DNA from 2 places in the Pseudomonas sp. DSP3-2-3 genome. Region 2 is predicted to be linked to the other one. Evidence: predicted binding sites of a transcription regulator. Region 2 holds the regulator's gene; the other holds the start of a gene.
The links. The regulator sigma-54, encoded in region 2, starts transcription at its own class of promoters, with help from an activator protein. The targets are predictions, from matches to a motif close to ANTGGCATNNANNTTGCTNT.

Region 1: ACP7E4_RS09135 (circularly permuted type 2 ATP-grasp protein) is a predicted target of sigma-54. The motif match lies at 3,337-3,356, and genes of this name have one in related genera.

What each region holds. Positions count from the first base shown of each region.
Region 1 is NZ_JAFCXH010000006.1:51,960-59,924, reverse strand. It holds gene ACP7E4_RS09150 (LTA synthase family protein) at 1-1,901, shown strand, start outside; gene ACP7E4_RS09145 (hypothetical protein) at 2,079-2,315, shown strand; gene ACP7E4_RS09140 (ribonuclease E inhibitor RraB) at 2,562-2,915, shown strand; gene ACP7E4_RS09135 (circularly permuted type 2 ATP-grasp protein) at 3,391-4,800, shown strand; gene ACP7E4_RS09130 (alpha-E domain-containing protein) at 4,813-5,772, shown strand; gene ACP7E4_RS09125 (transglutaminase family protein) at 5,769-6,587, shown strand; gene ACP7E4_RS09120 (acetyl-CoA C-acetyltransferase) at 7,368-7,965, shown strand, end outside.
Region 2 is NZ_JAFCXH010000008.1:175,789-183,753, forward strand. It holds gene ACP7E4_RS12120 (KpsF/GutQ family sugar-phosphate isomerase) at 1-502, shown strand, start outside; gene kdsC (3-deoxy-manno-octulosonate-8-phosphatase KdsC) at 517-1,041, shown strand; gene lptC (LPS export ABC transporter periplasmic protein LptC) at 1,051-1,623, shown strand; gene lptA (lipopolysaccharide transport periplasmic protein LptA) at 1,610-2,152, shown strand; gene lptB (LPS export ABC transporter ATP-binding protein) at 2,153-2,878, shown strand; gene ACP7E4_RS12145 (RNA polymerase factor sigma-54) at 3,063-4,556, shown strand; gene hpf (ribosome hibernation-promoting factor, HPF/YfiA family) at 4,688-4,996, shown strand; gene ptsN (PTS IIA-like nitrogen regulatory protein PtsN) at 5,008-5,472, shown strand; gene rapZ (RNase adapter RapZ) at 5,475-6,332, shown strand; gene ACP7E4_RS12165 (HPr family phosphocarrier protein) at 6,349-6,621, shown strand; gene ACP7E4_RS12170 (zinc ribbon domain-containing protein YjdM) at 6,757-7,095, opposite strand; gene ACP7E4_RS12175 (ZIP family metal transporter) at 7,192-7,965, opposite strand, start outside.

The DNA of each region.
Region 1 (7,965 bases), on a different contig from region 2:
CGATGCTCAACGGCATGCGCTTTGACCTGCGGCTGACGGTTTACCTGCTTATCCCCCTGATTCTGGCGCTGTTCAGTGCGCGGATCATGGCGATGCGCGGGTTCTTTCGTTTCTGGCTGACGCTGGTCGCGAGCCTGACGCTGTTCTTCGGCCTGATGGAGATGGACTTCTATCGTGAATTTCACCAGCGCCTGAACGGCCTGGTGTTCCAGTACGTCAAGGAAGATCCGAAGACCGTTCTGAGTATGTTGTGGTACGGCTTCCCGGTGGTTCGCTACCTGTTGGCCTGGGCTTTCGTCACCTGGTTGTTGAGCCTGGTGTTCAAAGGTGTGGATCGCGCAACCCGGCCGCGACGCTCCGTGGCTGGCGGCACTTCCAGCCAACGCTCGATTGCCCCGTGGTATGCCCGTATCGGTGTTTTCGTGGTTTGCCTGCTGATCGCGGTTGTCGCGGCTCGTGGCACCTTGCGCCAGGGCCCGCCGTTGCGTTGGGGCGATGCTTACACCACCGAATCGAATTTCGCCAATACCCTGGGCCTGAACGGCACGCTGACCCTGATTGCTGCCGCGAAAAGCCGCATGTCAGAAGATCGTGACAACATCTGGAAGGCGACTCTGCCGCAGCCACAGGCGCAGCAGACCGTGCGCGACATGTTGCTCACGGCCCATGACAAACTGGTCGATCCAGAGATCGCGGCAGTGCGTCGCGACTCCATGCCGCCAGCGGAAAATACCCTGCCGATCAAGAACGTCGTCGTGATCCTGATGGAAAGCTTCGCCGGTCACTCGGTGGGTGCGCTGGGCGATGAGGCGAATATCACGCCGTACTTCGACAAGCTGTCCAAGGAAGGTCTGCTGTTCGACCGGTTCTTCTCCAACGGCACCCACACCCACCAGGGCATGTTTGCCACCATGGCGTGCTTCCCGAACCTGCCGGGTTTCGAGTACCTGATGCAGACGCCGGAAGGCAGTCATAAGTTGTCCGGCCTGCCGCAATTGCTCAGCGCCCGTGGTTACGATGACGTGTACGTCTACAACGGCGACTTCGCCTGGGACAACCAGTCCGGCTTCTTCAGCAACCAGGGCATGACCAATTTCATCGGTCGCAACGACTTCGTCAATCCGGTGTTCTCCGATCCCACCTGGGGCGTTTCCGACCAGGACATGTTTGATCGCGGCGCTCAGGAACTGAAGACCCGTGGCGAAAACGGCAAGCCGTTCTATGCCTTGCTGCAGACCTTGTCCAACCACACGCCGTACGCGTTGCCAGCCAACCTGCCGGTAGATCGCGTGACGGACCAGGGCTCTCTGAACGAACACATGACCGCCATGCGTTACTCCGACTGGGCGCTCGGGCAGTTCTTCGAGAAGGCCAAAAAAGAACCGTACTACAAGGAAACGCTGTTCATCGTGGTCGGCGACCACGGTTTCGGCAACAACCAGCAAATCACCGAAATGGACCTGGGCCGCTTCAACGTGCCGATGCTGATGATCGGTCCAGGCGTGCAACAGAAATTTGGCCAGCGCAGCAGCATTGTCGGCACCCAGATCGACATCGTGCCGACCATCATGGGCCGCCTGGGCGGCGAAAGCCGCAACCAGTGCTGGGGTCGCGACTTGCTGAACCTGCCGGAAGGCGACAAGGGTTTTGGCGTGATCAAGCCTTCGGGCAGCGAGCAGACCGTCGCGCTGGTGACCGGCGACAGGATCCTGATCGAACCCAAGGAAATGGAGCCGAAAGTCTTGTCGTACACCTTGGGCCGCACACCCCATGCCGAAGTGATCCCGGATGCGCCGGATACCCAGGAACTGCGTAACAAACTCGACAGCTTCCTGCAGACCGCAACCAAGAGCCTTCTGGATAACACCGCCGGGGTAGAAGCGAGCAAGAACAAGAACTGATCGCTGCACGCGCCGAACAAAAGCCTCCTTCTGGAGGCTTTTTGCGCTATAAGCGTGGGCAGATCTGCGGGGCGACGCATGATTGTTCGATGCCTCCCGCGAACTGATTTGAACGAACTTCGGCCCAAAAAGGTCAAGATCACGTAAGCCGCGTTTTCGGCTGCTGAGGAGACATCGATGAAACAGTGGACCATTTCGTATCTGGATAAAGATGGTGTGCAACAAAGCCTGGATCTTGATGCCGAGCAGCGTCCCACCGAGGAAGAGGTAGCTCGTCGGCTGCGGCCGATTTTGTTCCCTGTAGCCGATGAGCTTGACCTGAATGACCTGGAAGGTCGCACGGCCGAGCCCACCGTGAAATCGTTGAAAGACCAGAATGCTGTGGAGATCATCTCCATCACCGAAGCATCCTGACCACCTGAAAAAATCCCTCGCCCTGAATTGGCATAACGCCAACGATGGGGTTACTCTGCAATTGAGGCCGGTGAAGCGTTTCTCCAGCCTCGTCATGTCGATGCCTCGCCTGCCCAGCAGGCGTGGCCTTGTCAGCTACATGCTTGATTCCCGCCCGGCAGAGTATCTGCCGTGTGACGGCCTCCGATCGGAGCGTCGTTCCGGGAGCGTTGAAACTCTATCTATCGTTGCATAGGAGGACGTTTCATGAGCACAGCCTATCAAGAGGACATCAGCAGTAACGTACTGCGCCGCATGAAAGAGGGCGGTTTTGACTTCGCGCGCATTCACCCCATCGAGTTTTATGCCATTTTCCCGGATGAGGAGCGGGCACGGCAGGCTGCGGGACGATTTCGTGGCGAATCCCTGAATACCCAGATCAACGTCAGAGATGACGGCGCGTGGCATTTGCAGTTGAGCAAAGTCATGTATGCGACTTACGACGGTATCGGTGATTTCGAGCAAGACTTTCAGACGGCAATCGAAGCGCTCGACGGTGAAGTCGAGGGTTGGGGCGTCACACAGGAGATCAGAGGCTCCCAGCGCATGAGATGTCATTGATGCGTTGAACGACCGGTCGATTCGGAGGCATCCCTCGGAATCGGCCGGTTTTGGTTTGAGGACTCTAAGACTGTTAACCAATATGCGCCGCGCCGCTGACCATAGGGCAGGCAAAAAAAAGCCACTCAAGAGAGTGGCTCAAAGGGAAGTTCGGAAAATTCGGTTGTTGCAGACGCTGCGGTGTTTTTCGACAACGACTTGAAACAGGGCATCCAAATGAGTGATTGCCCGGATGCAGGGGATTATCGGGAAACAATATCGACTCGTGAAATCAACTCTGGCTATGCTGGTGATAGCTTTCGCAGTTGAAGGACGCTTCCGAATGAGGCGTAGGAGAATTGGTTAGGAAGGATATTGCACAGGAATGGTGCGGTCATCCTTAAGTCGTTATTTAACCAGTTGATATTTAAGCGTTTATGCCGATGGCACGGGCCTTGCGAAGGCCCTTGGTGTCCGTGGTGACAAGGAGTACGGCATGATCCGCACCTTTTATGATGAGATGTACGATGCTGGTGGCCTGGTCCGCCCGCATTACCGGGAATTTGCCCGCTGGTTGGGTGAAACGCCGCCTGAGTTACTGGCTCAGCGTCGGCGTGAAGCCGATCTATTGTTTCATCGCGCCGGGATTACGTTCACGCTGTACGGTGACGAGCAGGGCACAGAGCGCCTGATCCCTTTTGATACGATTCCGCGCAGCATCCCTGCCAGCGAATGGCGGGTGGTTGAACGGGGCTGCATTCAGCGCGTTAAAGCGTTGAACATGTTTCTCGCTGACCTTTACCACGAGCAGCGCATCATCAAGGCCGGGATTATTCCCGCCGAGCAGGTATTGGCCAACGAGCAATATCAGATTGCGATGCAAGGGCTGAATCTGCACCGCGATCTTTATTCGCATATCTCCGGTGTCGATCTGGTGCGTGACGGCGACGGCACGTATTACGTGCTGGAAGACAATTTGCGGACCCCGAGCGGGGTGAGCTATATGCTCGAAGACCGCAAGATGATGATGCGTCTGTTCCCGGAACTGTTCGCCGCGCAGCGCATTGCGCCCATCGATCATTATCCAAACCTGCTGCTCGATACCCTGAAAAGCTCCAGCCCCATCGATAATCCAAGTGTCGTGGTGTTGACCCCCGGCCGCTTCAACAGCGCCTTTTTCGAACACGCCTTTCTGGCGCGGGAGATGGGTGTGGAGCTGGTCGAAGGTGCTGACCTGTTCGTGCGCGATGATCGTGTGTTCATGCGCACCACCGATGGTCCCAAGGCTGTCGACGTGATCTACCGTCGCCTGGACGACGCGTTCCTTGATCCGCTGGCGTTCAATCCGGATTCGATGCTCGGCGTGCCAGGCCTGCTGTCGGCCTATCGCTCGGGCAATGTCGTGCTGGCCAACGCCATCGGCACCGGTGTGGCGGATGACAAGTCGGTCTATCCGTATGTGACCGACATGATTCGTTTCTATCTGGATGAAGAGCCAATCCTCAAGAACGTGCCGACTTTCCAGTGCCGAAAACCTGAAGAGCTGTCCCACGTGCTGGCCAATCTTGGCGATCTGGTGGTCAAGGAAACCCAGGGTTCCGGTGGCTATGGCATGTTGGTCGGACCTGCATCGACCGCTGCGGAAATCGAATCGTTCCGGGCCAGAATCAAAGCCAAGCCCCACGCTTACATCGCCCAGCCCACGCTGTGCCTGTCGACCTGCCCGACGTTTGTCGAGAACGGGATTGCCCCGCGACACATCGACCTGCGCCCATTTGTCCTGTCCGGCCGCGAAACCCGCGTTGTCCCGGGCGGGCTGACCCGCGTCGCGCTGCGTGAAGGCTCGCTCGTGGTGAACTCGTCGCAAGGTGGCGGAACCAAAGACACCTGGGTGGTTGAGGATTAAGGATGCCTGCCAATGCTAAGTAGAACTGCCTCGGATTTATATTGGATGTCGCGTTACCTGGAGCGAGCGGAGAATCTCGCGCGGATGCTCGACGTCAGCTACTCATTGTCATTGATGCCTCAGGACGGGCGTGGAGACGGGCTGGATGAACTGGCCATGCCCCTGCTGATTACCGGCACGCTGGACCATTATCTTGAGCGCCATGGCGAATTGCATGCCGAACGCCTGCTGCATTTTTTTGCTCTGGATGCGAGCAATCCGGCCAGCATCTACAGCTGTCTGGGCGCCGCGCGGGCCAGCGCCCATGCGGTTCGTGGGCGAATTACCGCCGACATGTGGGAAAACATCAACGCCACCTGGCTGGAAATTCGCGGTATCGCTGAACAAGGCCTGAGCCGCTATGGCATGAGCCGTTTCTGCGAGTGGGTCAAGGAACGCTCGCACCTGTTTCGCGGCGCCACTTACGGCACCATCATGCGTCACGATGCGTTTCGCTTCATTCGTCTGGGCACCTTCATCGAACGCGCCGACAACACCTTGCGCCTGCTGGATGCGCGCTACGAAATGCTCGAACTGCGTGGCCGCGATACCCATCAGGTGTCCGACAGCTCTGCTCATGGTTATTACCAGTGGAGCGCGTTATTGCGTGCGCTGTCGTCGTTCGAGGCTTACACCGAGCTGTACCGCGATGCACCCGGCGCGCGGCAAGTCGCCGAATTGCTGTTGCTGCGCCCGGACATCCCGCGTTCGCTGAGCGCCTGTCTGGAAGAGCTCGACCTGATCCTTGCCAGCCTGCCGGGGGCCAACGGGCGTCCCGCCCAGCGTCTGGCGGCGGAACTAGACGCACGCCTGCGCTATACCGGGATCGACGAAATCCTGGAAGAAGGCCTGCACGAGTGGTTGAACGAATTCATTCCTTTGGTAGCCCAATTGGGTAACGCCATCCACACTTCTTATCTGGAGGCTGCATGAGACTCTCAGTTAGCCACGAGACCACCTATCACTACGAGGATCAGGTCCGCGCCAGTATTCAGTATTTGCGTCTGACGCCACACGACAGCGAGCGCCAACAGGTCCTTAGCTGGCAGCTCACTCTGCCACGGCCGGTGCGTGCGCAAGTTGATCCGTTCGGCAATATCCTGCACGTGCTGACCATGGACGAGCCCCATGAAGCGATCATCATCGGGGCCCGTGGCCAGGTGGAAATCGACGAGAAGCGCGAAGCCGAGCATGAAAGCCAGTCGCCGCTGCCGTTTTTGCGCTTCACGCGCCTGACCGAACCCGATGAAGCCATTCGCGCCTTCGCTGCCAAGCAATGCCGCAAGCGCAGGGACCGCAATGGCTTGATTGATTTGATGCACGCGCTGAACCAGCACATTACTTACACGCCGGGTTCAACCGAGGTCGATACCAGCGCCGTCCAGTCGTTCGCCGGCCGCACCGGTGTCTGTCAGGATCACACGCACGCCTTTCTGGCCTGCGCGCGCAGCCTGGGGATTCCGGCGCGTTATGCATCGGGTTATCTGTACAGCGAAGACAGCGAGCACCTGGCCAGCCATGCCTGGGCCGAGGCGTGGATCGATGACGCCTGGTACAGTTTTGACGTGACCAATGAACTGGCCATCCCGGAACGCCACCTGAAACTGGCGGTGGGACTGGATTACCTGGATGCATGCCCGGTGCGCGGCATGCGCCGGGGTGGCGGCAGCGAGCAGATGCACGCCAAAGTCCTGGTGTCGCCGATGGTCGACGCGCCGAAAATCATGATGCAGGCGCAGCACCAGTAAAGCCACCTACTTCAACGATGGTCATTGACCATCGTTGAGACGAGGTTTGAAGTCGGCCGATGTTCCAGGGTTATTTCACTCCCACAAAAGCCGCACTCATCACCAGCAACGCCACCATCAATCCTTTGCGCAAACACCAACCTCCATTCATTCGAATAGAGAGGTAGGCACTGTTATGCTCGGTTCGAAAACGCACTAACAGGCTGGGCGTCCGATGCGATGCGCGACCATCAACCGAATAGACGGGTCATATTCGGCAGGATCAATAGCAGTGTAGTGGCGAAGACGATAAGTCCGGCCTGACGGAATTTTGAATGCTTGAACATGGCTGTCTGCCTTTTTTGTTATTCCAGAGCTACAAAAGCTCACCGAATTCGTTAGTGAATGTTCGGGCAGCTGGCAAAGGTGATTGTGTTGAGCAACTGGTGCGGCAAGCTTGCCGTCAACCGAGGCGCTGGTCTTGATTGTTCTGGCGCCCATTGCTACAGACTTAACCTTAGAGTCCAGGTGCTGCGACATTTAGAACTATTACGTATAACCATCTATAAATATCATCTTGAAAACGTCTATACACTTCGTAAATCCAGCGGACGCTACCCGGCTAGACACCTTCAGACTTATTGAGACGCTTCGTTTGCAGCGCTACCGTTCGTCTGGCTCGGATTCTTCCTACATCTGCGCAAAACGGTTCAGTGGTTTGGATCATTGAATACCGCTGGAGTGAAGCTAAGGTGTCAGCACAGTATTTATTCCAACAATAATAAAGGCTCCGAGGACACCATGACTGAAGCGCTGATTTACGATGCGGTACGCACCCCGCGCGGCAAGGGCAAACCTGATGGAGCGCTATACAGTGTCAAGCCCGTGAACCTGATCGCCGGGCTGCTGCAGGCGTTGCAACTGCGTAATCATCTGGATACCGCTCAGGTGGATGACATCGTGCTCGGCTGCGTCACGCCCGTGGGAGAGCAGGGTGCGGATATTGCCAAGACCGCTGCGCTGGTCGCTGACTGGGATGTGAGCGTGGCCGGGATGCAGATCAATCGATTTTGCGCGTCGGGTCTGGAAGCGGTGAATCTTGGCGCGATGAAGATTCGTTCCGGCTTTGAGGAGCTGGTCGTGGTCGGCGGCGTGGAATCCATGTCGCGGGTGCCCATGGGCAGCGACGGCGGTGCCTGGGTGCTGGACCCGCAGACCAACCTGCAGTGTCACTTCACGCCTCAGGGCATTGGCGCGGACCTGATCGCCACGCTGGAAGGTTTCACCCGCCAGGATGTGGACGCCTACGCGCTGCATTCCCAGCAGAAAGCCGCCCGAGCACGGCAGGCGGGGGCGTTCGCCAGGTCGTTGGTGCCGGTGCGGGACCAGAACGGCACCT
Region 2 (7,965 bases):
GACGACGGCGGCATTGGTGATGGGTGACGCGCTGGCCGTCGCCTTGCTGGAAGCACGCGGCTTCACTGCCGAGGATTTTGCCTTCTCCCATCCGGGCGGCGCTCTGGGCCGACGGCTGTTGCTCAAAGTCGAGCATGTCATGCATACCGGCGACGAACTGCCCAAGGTGCAACGAGGCGCACTGCTGCGTGACTCATTGATGGAAATGACCCGCAAGGGTCTGGGCATGACCGCAATTCTCGAGGCCGATGGACGACTGGCGGGGATATTCACCGATGGCGACTTACGCCGCACGCTGGATCGCCCTATAGACATCCGCCTGACCACCATCGATGAAGTCATGACGCTCCATGGCAAGACTGCGCGCCCCGAAATGCTGGCGGCCGAAGCCTTGAAAATCATGGAAGACCACAAGATTGGTGCGTTGATCGTCGTCGACGAAAACGACCACCCCGTCGGCGCATTCAACTTGCAGGATCTTCTGCGCGCGGGCGTCATGTAATGGGAGACGTGACCATGACCACTGATTTGCTGCAACGCGGCAAGAACATCAAGCTGGCGATTTTCGACGTCGATGGCGTGCTGACTGACGGCCGCCTTTACTTTCTGGAAGACGGCAGCGAGTTCAAGGCTTTCAACACGCTGGACGGCCAGGGCATCAAGATGCTCATCGCCTCCGGCGTCACCACTGCTATCATCAGCGGCCGCAAGACTCCGATTGTCGAGCGCCGAGCCAGCAATCTGGGCATCGCGCACCTGTATCAGGGTCGTGAAGACAAGCTGGTTGTGCTGGATCAATTGCTCGGCCAGCTCAATCTGAGTTACGAACAGGTCGCTTATCTGGGGGATGATCTGCCAGACTTGCCAGTCATCCGTCGTGTCGGACTGGGCATGGCAGTTGCCAATGCCAACGGTTTCGTACAGCAACATGCCCATGGCGTTACCAAGGCACGCGGTGGCGAAGGCGCGGCTCGCGAGTTCTGCGAACTGATTCTCAGCGCCCAGGGCAACCTTGAAGCAGCCCACGCCGCCTACTTATAGAAGCCATTTATGTTCAGTAAAAAAATTCGCTCGTTTCTGATCTTCGGCGTGTTGGCGGTGCTGCTCGCCGCTGCCGGCTATTGGAATATCAGCCCTGAAAGCTTCATGGATCAGCCCGTGACGTCGGTGGACGAAAGCGCTATCGATTTCTACGCAATCAACGCCCACAGCGTTCAGTACCTGCCGGATGGCAAGCTGCAATACGAAATGACGGCGGACAAGGTCGAGCACCTGAAGGCTACCGACGTAACGCTGCTGACCACACCGGACCTGCAAATGTTTCGCGGCACGCTTTATCCGTGGCATATCCAGAGCAAGCAAGGTGAAGTTTCCCCTGGCGGCACTCAGGTCGAATTGATCGATTCGGTTCGCGTAGCACGAACCGATGATAAAAACCGTACGACCATTATCACCAGTAGTCGAATGACCGTATTCCCACAGAAGCAATATGCGCAGACCGAGCAAGCCGTTAGAATCGACGGCGCGGGCGGTGTGACCACGGCCAAGGGAATGAAAGCGTATTTGAACGACGGCAGGATGGACCTGCTGTCCAACGTAAGAGGACAGTATGAGGCTCGTTAAAACCCTTCCTTTATTGCTCGGCCTGGGCGCAGCACTGGGAAGCGCGAGCGCCTGGTCCCTGCCGACTGACCGCGATCAACCGATCCACATTCAGTCTGACGATGCGCAGCTTGATGATAAAAAAGGCGTGGCCACCTACAAAGGCAACGTCATCATCACGCAAGGCTCGATGAAGATCACCGGCAACACCGTGACCATCACCCGTAACGCTCAGGGCGAAGTCGACGTGTTCACCTCCGTTGGCAACCTGGCTTATTACGAGCAGAAGCCCTCGGTGGACAAGCCTATCGTTCAGGCCTACGCCATTACCATTCAATACTACGCGGCGCAGGATCGCATCGTATTGATCGACAAGGCCAAGGTCATCAATGACGGCAACACGTCCGAAGGCGAGAAAATCGTTTACGACACCGTGAAGCAGATCGTTAGCGCCGGCCGTGCCAATGGCAACAAGGTCACCGCACCGCGTCCGCGTATCGACATGGTGATCCAGCCGAAAAAGAAAACCGACCAGCAGAAGGCCCAGTAAATGGCGACGCTGAAAGCCCAGCATTTGGCTAAAAGCTACAAGGGCCGTCAGGTCGTACGCGATGTGAGCCTGTCTATCGACAGTGGGCAAATCGTTGGCCTGCTTGGGCCTAACGGTGCCGGCAAGACAACCTGCTTCTACATGATCGTCGGCCTGGTTCAGGCCGATCAGGGCCGCGTCCTGATCGATGACCTGGACGTCAGCCACCAGCCGATGCACGGCCGTGCGCGCGCAGGCATCGGTTATCTTCCCCAGGAAGCCTCGATCTTCCGCAAGCTTTCGGTAGCCGACAACATCATGGCGATCCTTGAGACCCGCAAGGAGCTGGACAGCGCCGCGCGCCGCAAGGAACTGGAAAGCCTGCTGCAGGAATTCCACATCAGCCATATCCGCGACAACCTGGGCATGAGCCTGTCCGGTGGTGAACGTCGCCGGGTGGAAATCGCCCGCGCCCTGGCCACCTCGCCGAAATTCATCCTGCTCGACGAACCTTTCGCCGGCGTGGACCCGATTTCGGTAGGTGATATCAAGCAGATCATTCATCACCTGAAAGCCAAGGGTATCGGCGTTCTGATCACCGATCACAACGTCCGCGAAACCCTGGATATCTGCGAAACCGCTTACATCGTCAACGATGGGCAACTGATCGCCGAAGGCGATTCGGAAACCATTCTGGCTAACCAGCTGGTGAAAGAGGTTTACCTCGGTCACGAGTTCCGCCTGTAATTGCTGCGGTGTCTCGCTTCCCCAAGCGGGCAATGCCCGAGTGTTTCAATGATGCAGCATTAATTGCCATCACACTCTAGGCAAACACTTCGGTTTCAGGCATATAATTTGCTTATGTAGGCGCCCCGGCGCCCTGATAGTGGATGGCGCATGTGCGCCGGCGAATAAGGTGTTAGCCCCAGCCATGAAACCATCGCTAGTCCTGAGAATGGGCCAGCAGCTGACGATGACGCCGCAGCTGCAACAGGCCATCCGCTTACTCCAGCTTTCGACTCTGGATCTCCAACAGGAGATTCAAGAGGCGCTGGAATCCAACCCTATGCTGGAACGCCAGGAAGAAGGCGACGATTTCGACAACGCCGATCCACTGGCTGACAATATCGAGCAAAAGCCCAATCCTGATGTTCAGGAGCCGACTTATCAGGAATCCGCCCCGACGGTCGACAACCTGGAAGAAGGCGAATGGAACGAGCGCATTCCCAATGAATTGCCGGTGGACACCGCCTGGGAAGACGTCTATCAGACCAGCGCCAGTAGTCTGCCCAGCAATGACGACGATGAATGGGACTTCACCACCCGCACATCCGTCGGTGAAAGCCTGCAGAGCCATTTGCTCTGGCAGCTGAATCTGGCGCCGATGTCGGACACCGATCGTCTGATAGCCGTGACGCTGATCGACTGCATCAACAACCAGGGTTATCTGGACGAAACACTCGAAGAAATTCTCGACGCCTTCGATCCTGAGCTGGACATTGAGCTCGACGAGATCGAAGCCGTTCTGCACCGCATCCAGCAGTTTGAACCCGCCGGTATCGGCGCGCGCAATCTCAGTGAGTGCCTGATGCTGCAACTGCGCCAACTGCCTGCCAAGACCCGCTGGCTCGCCGAAGCCCAGCGCCTGGTCAGCGACTTCATTGACTTGTTGGGCAGCCGCGATTACGGCCAGCTGATGCGCCGCATGAAGCTCAAGGAAGACGAACTGCGCCAGATCATCGAACTGGTCCAGAGCCTCAATCCACGGCCGGGCTCGCAAATCGAATCCGCCGAAGCCGAATATGTCGTCCCGGACGTCATTGTGCGCAAGGATAACGAGCGCTGGCTGGTCGAGCTCAATCAGGAGTCGGTCCCTCGCCTGCGCGTGAACCCGCAATACGCCGGATTCGTGCGGCGTGCCGACACCAGCGCCGACAACACCTTCATGCGCAATCAGTTGCAGGAAGCCCGCTGGTTCATCAAGAGCCTGCAGAGCCGCAATGAAACGCTCATGAAGGTCGCGACCCAGATCGTCGAGCATCAGCGCGGCTTCCTGGAATACGGCGACGAGGCGATGAAGCCGCTCGTCCTTCATGACATCGCTGAAGCGGTCGGCATGCACGAATCGACGATTTCCCGCGTGACCACGCAAAAATTCATGCATACGCCACGTGGCATCTACGAACTGAAATATTTCTTTTCGAGCCACGTAAGCACGTCCGAGGGCGGTGAGTGTTCGTCCACAGCGATTCGCGCGATCATCAAAAAACTGGTTGCCGCGGAAAATCAGAAAAAGCCGTTGAGTGACAGCAAGATCGCTGGTTTACTGGAGGCACAAGGCATTCAGGTAGCTCGTCGCACAGTTGCTAAATACCGCGAATCACTGGGCATTGCGCCATCTAGCGAACGCAAGCGACTGATGTGACCCGGCAAGGGTAAAGACGTGGCGCGCACACTCCGCAGTCGTTTTTACCCAAGCCCCAGCTGCAGGCCAAAGCGTTCCAGTGGTAGGCAAAAGCCTGCCTCTTTATGCACTGGCAATAAGGAGAAAGCGGTATGCAAGTCAACATCAGTGGACATCAACTGGATGTGACCGACGCCCTACGCGACTACATCACCGAAAAACTCGGACGACTGGAGCGCCACTTCGACAAGATAACCAATGTGCAGGTCATCATGGAGGTCGAGAAGCTGAAACAGAAAATCGAAGCCACCCTGCACATCCCCGGCGCGAAGGTAGTCGCCAATGCGGAACATGACGACATGTACGCGGCGATTGACCTTCTGACCGACAAGCTAGACAGACAATTGCTCAAGCATAAGGAAAAGCAGATCGGCCACCTCCAGGGTGCGACGGCTCGCTGATACCCCCACACATGATCCGACTCGAAAACATCCTGACCCCCGGCCGTTCACTCGTGAACGTGCCGGGCGGCAGTAAGAAACGCGTACTTGAACAGATTGCCAATCTGATCGGCAGAGAAGTGCCTGATCTGGACTCGCAAACCCTGTTCGAAAGCCTTGTTGCCCGCGAAAAACTCGGGTCTACCGGCTTTGGTAACGGCATCGCCATCCCGCATTGTCGCCTGAAGGGTTGTCACTCGCCCATCAGTGCGTTGCTGCACCTGAACTCACCGGTTGATTTCGATGCCATTGATGGCGCGCCTGTGGACCTGCTGTTTGTCCTGCTGGTTCCGGAAGCTGCCACCGATGCACACCTGGAGCTCCTGCGCCAAATCGCCAGCATGCTTGATCGCAAAGAAGTGCGTGACCGTCTGCGCAGCGCTGAAAGCAATGAAGCGCTTTATCAGGTGGTACTGGACGAGCAGAACGGGCATTAACCATGCGCATGATTATCGTCAGTGGCCGTTCAGGCTCCGGCAAGAGCACGGCCCTGGATGTACTGGAGGACAGCGGCTTCTATTGCGTTGACAACCTCCCCGCCGGCCTGCTGCCTGAGCTTGCCGAACGCGCGCTGATCAACACGGAACTGGCCGAGCCACTGCTTGCGGTTTCCATCGACGCGCGCAATCTGCCAAGCCACCTGACCCGCTTCCCGCAGATGCTTGAGGAAGTACGCTCGCGCAACATTCAGTGCGATGTGCTTTACCTCGATGCCGACGAAGCAACCCTGTTCAAGCGCTTCTCGGAAACCCGCCGCCGCCATCCGCTGAGCACCGCAAATCGCTCGCTTGCGGAGGCGATCCGCGACGAAACCACGTTATTGGGCCCGATCATCGATCTGGCCGACCTGAAGATCAACACCACGCACCTGAACCTCTATCAGTTGCGCGACACGCTGAAACTGCGCCTGCTGAACAAGCCGGAACCGGGCACTGCATTCTTGATTGAGTCGTTTGGCTTCAAGCGTGGCATGCCGGTGGATGCTGATCTGGTTTTCGATGTCCGCTGCCTGCCCAACCCCTACTGGAAGCCGGAACTGCGCGAACAATCGGGCCTCGACCAGCCGGTTATCGACTACCTTGCTGCGCAGCCCGACGTCGAGGAAATGTTCCAGGACATTTTCACCTACCTCAACAAATGGCTACCCCGCTTCGCTGCCAGCAATCGCTCCTATGTCACCATTGCCATTGGCTGCACCGGCGGGCACCACCGCTCTGTTTACCTGACCGAGCGCCTCGGCCAGGTCCTGCATCAATCTCTCAAGAACGTTCAGGTCCGTCACCGCGACCTAAGCTGAAAGGACTTCCACTGCGATGCCCGCTCGTCAAATAACAATCATCAACAAGCTCGGCCTGCACGCCCGCGCCGCCGCCAAATTCGTCGGCGTAGCCGGAAGATTCCCTTGCCAGATCAGAGTCGGCCGTTCGCCTGAAAGCATGGTCGATGGTAAAAGCATCATGGCCGTCATGATGCTCGCCGCCGGCAAAGGCACCGAAATCTACCTGTCGACCGAAGGCGAGGAAGAAGACGCTGCGCTGGATGGCCTCGTCGAGCTGATTGACAACAAGTTTGATGAGGGTGAGTGATTAGCGCCTCAGCGCACTCAGCTCAACTCGCAAAATTTTCGATTTTTATCTGTCCGTCCGTCCGGGAAAAAATCCGAAACCTTATTCAGGTTCCGAATTCGGGATGCAGCGCACCGGTCAGACTTGATTCAGGAATCAACCCTTCTTCACAAACTCCGACTTCAGCTTCATCGCGCCGATGCCGTCGATCTTGCAGTCGATGTCGTGATCGCCGTCGACCAGGCGGATGTTCTTGACCTTGGTGCCGACCTTGACCACCAGCGAGGAGCCTTTGACTTTCAGGTCCTTGATGACGGTAACGGTGTCGCCGTCTTGCAGCGTGTTACCTACTGAGTCCTTGATCACCTTGACGTCGTCGGCAGCTTCGGCAGTTCCTTCGGCGGACCATTCGTGCGCGCATTCCGGGCAGATCAGCATCGCGCCGTCTTCGTAGGTGTATTCGGAATTGCATTTCGGGCAGGCAGGTAAGCTCACGGTGATTCTCGCGTCAAAGGATAAAAACCATGGATTATAAGGGGTTTTTCCCGATGCCGGTGGACGAATCCCCGCAAGCATTCGTCGAACGCGCGCTCAGACCAGCGCGGTATCCATCACCATCATCAGGCAAAAACCGGAAATCAGCCCAAGGCTGGCAATCTTGTCATGCCCGTTACGACGGGATTCCGGGATGATTTCCTGGGTCACCACCAGCAGCATCGCACCTGCCGCAAAGGCCAGGCCCAGCGGAAGCAACAGCTCGGCGATGGCGACCAGCCAGGCACACAGCAAGGCGAACACCGGCTCCACCAGACCGGATGCGGCACCGATGAGGAACGCCTTGAAACGCGACATCCCTGCGCCCGCCAATACCAATGCGATGACCAGCCCTTCCGGCACGTCCTGAAGGGCGATCCCCATGGCCAGGCTGTCGGCATCGGGCAGACCGCCCCCCGCAGAAACACCAATGGCCATGCCTTCCGGAATGTTGTGGGCAATAATCGCGATGACGAATAGCCAGATGCGTGGCGCAATGACCGGCAACTCGGAGGAGCCACTGAGCGGCGAGCCTTTGGAGACACTGTGGTCGACCACGAACAAGCCAATCGCACCGAGAAAAATCCCCAGACTGACCAGTCCGCCAGCGCCCCAAGGCGAAAATCCAAGGCCTTCAGCGGCGCTAAGGCCCGGCACGATCAGCGAAAACGCCGTCGCGGCCAGCATCACTCCGGCGCCGAAGCCCAGCAGACCATCGGAAACTGCCACTGGCATATTGCGAATAACCAGCACCGGCACTGCGCCCAACGCGGTCCCCAAGGCGCATATCGCGCCGCCTTCCAGCGCGCGCATCAAGCGCGGCTCCAGGCT